Regions from separate parts of the Streptomyces chengbuensis genome, predicted to be linked through region 4. Evidence: riboswitches for the same ligand, from Rfam matches in the RefSeq annotation. Region 4 holds a riboswitch; each other region holds the start of a gene.

Region 1 (2,179 bases), 4.6 Mb from region 4:
GCGCGAACCAGGGTTCGTAGTCCGGCGCGATCTCCGTGATGGCGGTCTCGGCCTGTGCGTCGGCGCCCGTGAAGGGTTCCTCCTTGTGGTCGCCGAGGCCCAGGGCGAGCGGCAGGACCGCCAGCGCCGCCACGATCGCCAGCAGCAGCGTGTTGATCTTCGCGTCACGGCTCATCGGACCGCGGCCTCCTTCGTCGTCCCGCCCTGGAGGAGCACTCCGAGCCGGGTCAGCTCACCCTTGCTGGACTGCACGAGCAGCCGCATCACCAGCACGGTGAGCAGGCCCTCGCTGACGGCCAGCGGGATCTGGGTGACGGCGAAGATGCCGCCGAACTTGGCCAGCGCACCCGCGATGCCGCTGCCCGGGTCGGGGAACGCCAGCGCCAGCTGCACGCTGGTGACGCAGTACGTGGACAGGTCCGCCACGAACGCTCCGAAGAACACGCTCACCATCAGCGGAACCCCGGACCGCCGGAGCAGCGCGTACACCCCGAATCCGGCCCACGGCCCGACGATCGCCATCGAGAAGACGTTCGCGCCGAGCGTGGTCAGTCCGCCATGGGCCAGCAGCAGTGCCTGGAAGAGCAGGGTGATCGTGCCGAGGACCGCCATGATCGGCGGCCGGAACAGGATCGCGCCCAGACCGGTGCCGGTCGGGTGCGAGCAACTGCCGGTCACGGAAGGGATCTTGAGCGCCGACAGGACGAACGTGAAGGCACCGGACGCGCCGAGCAGCAGTGTCGACTCGGGGTTCGCCTTGACCTCACGGGTGAGCGCCCGTACGCCGTGGATCACGAAGGGTGCGGACGCGACGCCCCAGGCGGCCGCGTGCACAGGGGGCAGATACCCCTCGGCTATATGCATGGTTGGGAGACCCTCTCCAGCACCTCGTGGATGGACAACGCGCCCTGGCCGGTCTCCTGGCTGACGGGTCCTGCCGCCCGGGCTCCGCCTTCCCGGACACCGCGGTCTCCCGTGGTGGTCCAGTGGCTTCCTTGCGGAGAGAGCCGGACTTCCCGATCACAGTGGCGAGGGCCGCACCGGTACTCCACCGGTTTCCCGTTCACCAAGGCCCTGCGACATTAGTGCGTTGACCAGGTGCATCACAAGCCGCGCACGGATGCGTACCGTCACACCTTCCGGTATCCGTACGCCTCCGCCGCCGCCGCCTCCACCGCGTCCAGATCCGCGCCGGCCGCCGCGGTGACCACCGCGGCGACGGCTCCCTCGACGAACGGCGCGTCCACGAGCCTGGTCCCCTCCGGGAGTTCGTCGCCCTCGGCCAGCAGCGTCTTCACCGTCAGCACCGCGCTGCCGATGTCGACCAGCACGGCCACCCCGGCGCCCCGGTCCACCTCGTGCGCGGCGCGGGCCGTCAGCTCCGCACTGGTGCCGAGGTCTCCGTCGGCGGTCCCGCCCGCCGCGGCGACCGGCACGGCGTCGCCCGCGCCCGCGAGCCCGCGGGCGAGATCGGCGACCGACGCGGCGACCTGCGCACTGTGCGAGACGAGGACGATCCCGACCATCGTCATCGTGCGGCCTCCTCGAGGGTGCCGATCAGCAGGGCGGAGGACGTCGCCCCCGGGTCCTGGTGCCCGATGCTGCGCTCGCCCAGATAACTCGCCCGGCCCTTGCGGGCCAGCATCGGCACGGTCGCGGCCGCACCCTCGTCGGCGGCCTCCCGCGCTGCCGCGAAGGACTCGTCCAGCGCCGTGGCCGCGGGCTCCAGCGCGTCCAGCATCGTCTTGTCCCCGGCCTTCGCGCCGCCGAGTTGGGCCACCGCGGCGATCCCCGCGCGCAGCGCCTCTGCGAGCTGGGCCCGCGACACCTCGGGCTCGTCGCCGAGCGCCTTGCCCGCACGCCGCAGCAGCGTCCCGTACAGCGGCCCCGACGCGCCGCCGACCGTCGAGATCAACTGCCGTCCGGTCAGCATCAGTACGGCACCCGGGGTGGCCGGCGCGTCCTTCTCCAGCGCCGCCTTCACCGCCGTGAAGCCCCTCTGCAGATTGGTCCCGTGGTCGGCGTCCCCGATCGCGGCGTCGAGCTCGGTGAGCCGGCCTGCCTCGCGGTCCACGGCCTCGGCGAGGGCGTTCATCCAGCGGAGGAAGAAATCCGCGTCGAGCACAGCGTCTCCTTGTCGTGGCACGTCGGCTTCCCGGCGCGCGTCGTCGCGGCCCGC
Region 2 (2,179 bases), 1.1 Mb from region 4:
CGGCGGAAGCGGGGGTGTCGAGGCCGACGGCGTTGCCGATGCGGGAGTGCTTCGTCGGGTACGCGGAGAGGACGAGCGCGAGGCGCTTCTCGGCGTTCGGGATGTGCCGCAGCCGGGCGTGGCGGACGGCGATGCCGGCGACGCGGGCGGCGCGCTCCGGGTCGGCGACGTACGCGGGGAGGCCGTCCTCGTCGATCTCCTTGAACGAGAACGGCACGGTGATCAGCCGGCCGTCGAACTCGGGCACGGCGACCTGGCTGGCGGCGTCCAGCGGGGACAGGCCCTCGTCGTTCTCCTCCCAGGCGCTGCGCGAGCCGGTCAGGCACAGTGCCTGCAGCACGGGCACGTCGAGCGAGGCGAGCGCGCCCGCGTCCCACGCCTCGTCGTCCCCCCCGGCCTGGGCCTCGGCCGGCCGGGTGCCGCCCGCGGCGAGGACGGTGGTGACGACGGCGTCGGCGTCGCGGAGCCGTTCCAGCAGCTCCGGCTCGGGGGCGCGCAGCGAGGCGACGTACAGCGGGAGGGCCCGGCCGCCCGCGTCCTCGACCGCGTCGCACAGGGCGCCGACGAAGGCGGTGTTGCCGCTCATGTGGTGGGCCCGGTAGTAGAGCACCGCGACGAGCGGGCCGCTGACGCGACGCGGGGTGCGCTCCAGCTCGCCCCAGGTGGGGGCGGGCGCGGGCGGCGCGAAGCCGTGGCCGGTGAGCAGGACGGTGTCGGACAGGAACCGGGCGAGCTGCTCCAGGTTGTCCGGGCCCCCGTGGGCGAGGTAGGCGTGTGCCTCCGCCGCGATGCCGACGGGAACGGTGGAGGCCTCCATCAGCTGGGCGTCCGGGGCCTGTTCACCGGTGAGGACGACCACCGGGCGGCCCTGCGCCAGCAGTGCGTCGAGGCCCTCCTGCCAGGCGCGGATGCCGCCGAGGAGGCGCACGACGACCAGATCGGTGCCGTCGAGGAGCTCGGGCAGCCGGTCGAGCGGGAGTCGGGAAGGGTTAGCGAAGCGGTACCGGACCGGGCCCTCGGCGGCACGGGCGCTGAGCAGGTCGGTGTCGGAGGTCGACAGCAGCAGGATCGTCGCGTGCGTCATCGCGTGCGCAGGCCTTCCTCGGGGTTTCCGCGCCCCGGGTGGTCGTGGTCGGCGGGAGTTCCTGACTCACCGGATCCCGTCGCCGGGGCCCGGTTCACAGTGGCGGGACCGCGCCGGATTCTCACCGGGCTTCCTCCCTAGGGCCCTGGGACCCTGTGCCGTTTTGCATAGTAGAGGCTGCGGCCCGCCGGCAGGGCGGTCACCTGGAAGGACGTGGGTATGCTCGCCGCCATGCCGCCCACACCGACAACACCCCCGGACCGGGGCGAACCGCGTATACGGGACCGAGGCGACGCCTGCCCGGGCGCGCTGCGGCTGCATGCGGCGGACGACGGGCGGCTGGCCCGACTTCGCCTGCCCGCAGGCTTGTTGACGGCACGTCAGATCCATGCGCTGGCTGCCGCGGCCGGACGTCTGGGCGACGGGGCCCTGAGCGTCACCTCCCGGGGCAACGCGGAGTTGCGCGGCCTGGCGGACGGCTGCGGGGCGGAACTCGCGGAACTGCTGCGCGAGGCCGGGCTGCTGCCCTCCGAGGCCCATGAGCGGGTACGCAACGTCGTCGCCTCACCGCTGGCCGGACTGGACGGACTCGGCCGCGCCGACGTGCAGTTGTGGGCCCGGGAGCTGGACGCGCTGCTGTGCGCGAGCGGGTGGGCCACGGGACTTTCGGGACGGTTCCTCTTCGCCCTGGACGACGGCCGGGGCGATGTGGCCCGGCTCGGTGCGGATGTGACGTTGCTCGCAGAGGCGGACGGGCGGGCGGTGCTGCGGACCGGGCGCCACGCCTTCCGGGTGCGTGCCGTCGACGCCGCGCGGGCCGCGCTCGCCGCCGCGGAGGCTTTCCTGTCCGCGGCCGCCGGAGCGGGCACGGGCGCCTGGCGCGTACGGGAGCTGCCGGAGGGGCAGGACATCGCCGTGGGCGCGGGGCTGGCACGGGCGGGGGTGGCGGCGGAACCACTGCTCCCTCCCGACGGAACGGGAGGCTCCGCCCCGGATCCGGTCCCGGGCGGGCCCGTGGACGGGTGCGCGGGCCCCGGCACCGGACCGCTGCCCGGTGTCGTGGAGGGACCGGACGGCTGGGCCGTGTCCGTCCTC
Region 3 (2,179 bases), 2.9 Mb from region 4:
CATCTGCTCCCCGGCATCAGCCCCCACATCGGCCTGTACGAGGATCCCGACGACTCCACGGTCACCGACCCCCTCGGCGACTACCTGGACTCCCTGGAACGCGTGGGCCGTCTCGGCGCCGCCGAGGTGCTCCCGGCGCACCAGCACCCCTTCACCGACGCCACGGCCCGGGTCCGGGAGCTCCTCGCCCACCACGAGGAGCGGCTGACCGGGCTGCTGTCCCTCCTCGCCGCACCGCTCACCCCCTGGCGGCTGGCCGAGCGCATGGAGTGGAACCGGCCGTGGGACGAGATCCCCTACGGCTCCCGCACCATCGCCGTCTCGGAGGCCGAGGCCCATCTGCGGCGCCTGGTGAAGCTGGGCCGCGTGGAGGCGGTGCCGGGCAGCGACCCGGTGGCGTACGTCGCGGTGGGCTGAGCCGGCGGGGTGCGGGCGACGGCGGGCCCGGACCGCACCGGGGCCCAGGTGAACCGGACTCTCACGCCGGGGATGACGGACCCGCCGGGATCCGCACGGACCGGACCCGTCGCGGAAGCCGCCGGGCTGAACCGAGCCACGCCCGAGCCGGAGCGCCACCCCGGTACCGCCGGGTCCCGCCAAGATCCACCGCGAGGCACGGTGGGCACGGCCGCCGGGGCTCATGCCGCACCCGGCCGCCCGTCCCGAGGGACGGGGATTACGGGCCGGTAGAGTGTGCGAGTCGTCATCACACCCGTACGGGGGGAAGCCGGTGCGAATCCGGCGCTGACCCGCAGCCGTGAGCCGCCGTCGCAGGCGGTGAGTCGGAATGCCCCGTACCGGCCGTGACCGGCTCGTGCCATCGGGACCGGCCCGCTGGCAGGCACCGTCGAGGAATACGGGGCCGGAGCCTGGTACCTCAGCGTGCCTGTGCCCGGCTCCCCGCAGGAGAGGCCCAGCCCGCCATGTCCGTTCGCCGCAGCGCAGCAGCGCTCGCCGCCGCTTCCGCCGTGCTCTGCGCGGCCGCTGCCCCCGCGGCGACGGCCGCCCCCACGCCCTCCCCCTCGGCCGCGCTCCCGGCCGGGCTGTACGGCACGAAGGACCCGACCTACGACGGTGTGTGGCGGCAGTCGCTGGCGCTGCTCGCCCAGGACGTCGTCAAGACCGTGCCCGCCGAGCAGGCCGTCGACTGGCTCACCGGGCAGCAGTGCGACAACGGCGGCTTCGCCTCCTACCGTGCCGACGCGTCCCGGCCGTGCGACGCGAAGACGATGCTGGACACCAACGCCACCGCCGCCGCGGTGCAGGCCCTGCGTGCCCTCGGCGGCCACGGGGACGCCGTGGACAAGGGCCTCGAGTGGCTGAAGTCGGTGCAGAACGAGGACGGCGGCTGGAGCTACAACCCCGGCATGCCCTCCGACGCGAACTCCACGTCCGTCGTGATCGGCGCCTTCGCCGCGGCGAAGGCGCGGCCCGGCGAGGTGAAGTCGAAGAGCGGCAGGAGCCCGTTCGACGCGCTGGTCACGTTCGCCGTGCCGTGCGCGGACAAGACCGGCGGCGGCGCGTTCGCCTACCAGCCCGACAAGACCGGCAAGCTGCTCGCCAACGGCGACGCCACCGCGGCCGCCGTGCTCGCCGGGCTGGGCCGCGGACTGGTCGTCTCCGGCCCGGAGCCGGACGGTTCCCCCGCCGCCTGCGACTCCCCGGCGAAGGCCACCCCCGAGCAGTCGGCCCGCAACGGCGCCGCGTACCTGGCCAGGACGCTGGCGAAGACCGGCCACCTGGACTCGCCGCCGATGCCCGGCGCCACCGACCCGGCGCCGCTGCCCGACTTCGGCAACACCGCGGACGCGGTCCTCGCGCTCTCCGCCGCCGGGCACGGCGACAAGGCGGACAAGTCGGTCCAGTGGCTGGAGAAGAACTCCGCCGCCTGGGCGAAGGACGGCGGCCCGGCCGCGTACGCGCAGCTGATCCTCGCCGCGCACGCCCACGGCGACGACCCGCGGGACTTCGGCGGCGCCGACCTCGTCCGGCAGCTGAACGCGACCGGTCCCGCGCCGGTCTCCACCACCGCGCCGCCCGCCCCGAGGGCGCAGGGCGAGGCCGGCGAGGAGCACAAGGGCGGCGACAGCGCCGGCATCTGGTGGATCGTCGGGGCCGGTCTCGCCGCCGGAGCCGGCATCGGCATCCTGATCAGCGGCCGCAGGAAGAACAAGCAGCA
Region 4 (2,179 bases):
CGCTGCTGGTGAAGTCCGGACGCCTCAAGTGGGCCTGGGTGACGGCCGTCCCGCTCGCCTGGGACGCCACCGTCACCCTCACCGCCAGCTGGCAGAAGATCTTCTCCAGCGACCCGAAGGTGGGCTTCTTCGCCCAGCGCGACAAGTACCAGGCGGGCATCGAGTCCGGCGAGGTGCTTGCTCCGGCGAAGTCGATGGACGACATGCACACCATCGTCACCAACTCGACCGTCGACGGCGTGCTCTGCGCGCTGTTCGCCCTCCTCATCGTCGTGGTCCTGGCCGACGCCGCCAGGGTGTGCTTCACGGCGATCAGCAAGCCGGACACCGTCCGGCTCGCCGAGGTTCCGTACGTCGAGTCGAAGCTGGTCGCACCGGCCGGGCTGTTCGCCACCAAGGCGGAGAAGGCGGAGCTCGCCGCCGTCGGCGCCGGCGCACCGGACCACGCGTCGGCCGGCACCTCGGACCACGAGGCCGCCGGAAGCGGCAAGGGCTGAGTACGGTGACGGTCATGACGGCGGTGAGCGGAGTGCGGCGCGCGGTGGACTGGGTCCGCTGGTACGTGCGCGAGGTCTCGGGCGAGACGGTGTACGACCGTTATGTGGCCCACGCCCGTTCGCACGACCCCGACGCGAAGGTGATGACCCGCCGCGAGTTCGAGCGCTGCCGCATGGACGAGCGGGAGGCGGACCCCCGCAAGGGATTCCGCTGCTGCTGACCGCGCACAGCGACGGACGCCCACGGGCCTCCGCGCTTCCCTCCGGGGAGGACGCGGGGGCCCGTCGCCGTGTCCGTGCGGCACCCGGCCGTTGCCGGCACGGCGGTCGCGGCGGACCACGAGGGCCATGACGGAACCCGGGGAGAATGCGGGAACACGAGGGGCGGTTCGTCGGCGGGGTGCCGCCCCCGGCGGGTGGCGGAAACACCCGGAGGTGGCCGGAAACCCTTGCCCCGCCCGCCGCCCCGGCCGGCCGACGCCCGGAAGCTCCGAGCGGGTCACGACACAACATGTGGGGGGTTCCGCAACTCACCGCCCCCACATGTATGCTCATGCTCGCTGTCGCCGCAGGGGAATCCGGTGCGAATCCGGAACTGTCCCGCAACGGTGTAAGGGTGTGCGCGGGTCCGCTCCAGGGCCTCGTACGTCCGTGAGTCCGAGGACCTGCCGACGGTGCGCCCGGACCGTCCGGCCCGGGTGCCCAGACGTCCGGGCCTCGCGGAAAAGGCCGGTGGACGCGGTCCGCCCTGCCCGGGTGTGCGTCCGTGCCCCCTGCCCCGCCGGCCCCAGCCGAGCGAGGGAGAGCACCCCGTGACCATCGCGCCGCCCGATCCTGCTGCAGCACAGCTCGCCGACGGACCAGGCACCGCGCTCCTGCGGACCCTGACCGAGCTCACCGCCGACCTGCCCGACGCCGACCCCGGCCGGGTCGCCGCCGCCGCCCTCCGCGGCCGGCACGCGGGCTCGGACGAGGCCGAACTGCGCGAACTGGCGACCGAGGCGGCCGCCGGTCTGATCTCCGAGGACCCGGCGTACTCCCGGCTCGCGGCCCGGCTGCTCACCCTCACCATCGCGGAGGAGGCGGCCGGGCAGGGAGCGACCGCGTTCTCCGCCTCCATCGCCGTCGGCAGCCGCGAGGGACTGATCGCGGACCGCACGGCCGCCTTCGTCCACGCCCACACCCAGCGCCTCGACTCGCTGGTCGACCCGGCCGCCGACGACCGCTTCGGCTACTTCGGACTGCGCACCCTCTACAGCCGCTACCTGCTCCGGCACCCGATCACCCGCAAGGTCGTCGAGACGCCGCAGTACTTCATGCTGCGCGTCGCCTGCGGTCTCGCCGAGGACGAGTCCCTGCGGGCGCTGGACGAAGTGGCCTCCCTGTACGGGCTGATGAGCCGCCTCGACTATCTGCCGTCGTCCCCGACGCTCTTCAACTCCGGCACGCGGCACCCCCAGATGTCGTCCTGCTACCTGCTGGACTCGCCCCTGGACGAGCTGGACTCCATCTACGAGCGCTACCACCAGGTGGCACGTCTCTCGAAGCACGCGGGCGGCATCGGCCTGTCGTACTCCCGCATCCGCTCCCGAGGTTCGCTCATCCGGGGCACCAACGGCCACTCCAACGGCATCGTGCCGTTCCTGCGCACGCTGGACTCGTCGGTGGCGGCCGTCAACCAG

Evidence for each region. A riboswitch is a leader RNA that binds a small molecule or an ion and turns the genes downstream of it on or off. The one in region 4 is predicted to bind cobalamin.
Region 1: it holds a riboswitch for cobalamin, as region 4 does, so the genes downstream of both, QRN89_RS02620 (energy-coupling factor ABC transporter permease) here and QRN89_RS23055 (ribonucleoside-diphosphate reductase subunit alpha) in region 4, are expected to answer to the same signal.
Region 2: it holds a riboswitch for cobalamin, as region 4 does, so the genes downstream of both, cobN (cobaltochelatase subunit CobN) here and QRN89_RS23055 (ribonucleoside-diphosphate reductase subunit alpha) in region 4, are expected to answer to the same signal.
Region 3: it holds a riboswitch for cobalamin, as region 4 does, so the genes downstream of both, QRN89_RS10320 (SCO2321 family membrane protein) here and QRN89_RS23055 (ribonucleoside-diphosphate reductase subunit alpha) in region 4, are expected to answer to the same signal.

Annotation. Positions count from the first base shown of each region.
Region 1 covers NZ_CP129137.1:574,721-576,899, reverse strand. The annotation lists gene QRN89_RS02625 (energy-coupling factor ABC transporter substrate-binding protein) at 1-175, opposite strand, end outside; gene QRN89_RS02620 (energy-coupling factor ABC transporter permease) at 172-864, opposite strand; cobalamin riboswitch at 894-1,086, opposite strand; gene QRN89_RS02615 (PTS-dependent dihydroxyacetone kinase phosphotransferase subunit DhaM) at 1,131-1,532, opposite strand; gene dhaL (dihydroxyacetone kinase subunit DhaL) at 1,529-2,125, opposite strand.
Region 2 covers NZ_CP129137.1:4,132,191-4,134,369, reverse strand. The annotation lists gene cobN (cobaltochelatase subunit CobN) at 1-1,084, opposite strand, end outside; cobalamin riboswitch at 1,127-1,253, opposite strand; gene QRN89_RS18305 (ferredoxin-like domain-containing protein) at 1,304-2,179, shown strand, end outside.
Region 3 covers NZ_CP129137.1:2,316,207-2,318,385, forward strand. The annotation lists gene QRN89_RS10315 (Strvi_7410 family MBL fold metallo-hydrolase) at 1-417, shown strand, start outside; cobalamin riboswitch at 674-810, shown strand; gene QRN89_RS10320 (SCO2321 family membrane protein) at 924-2,179, shown strand, end outside.
Region 4 covers NZ_CP129137.1:5,185,659-5,187,837, reverse strand. The annotation lists gene QRN89_RS23065 (carbon starvation CstA family protein) at 1-497, shown strand, start outside; gene QRN89_RS23060 (YbdD/YjiX family protein) at 512-718, shown strand; cobalamin riboswitch at 1,045-1,184, shown strand; gene QRN89_RS23055 (ribonucleoside-diphosphate reductase subunit alpha) at 1,310-2,179, shown strand, end outside.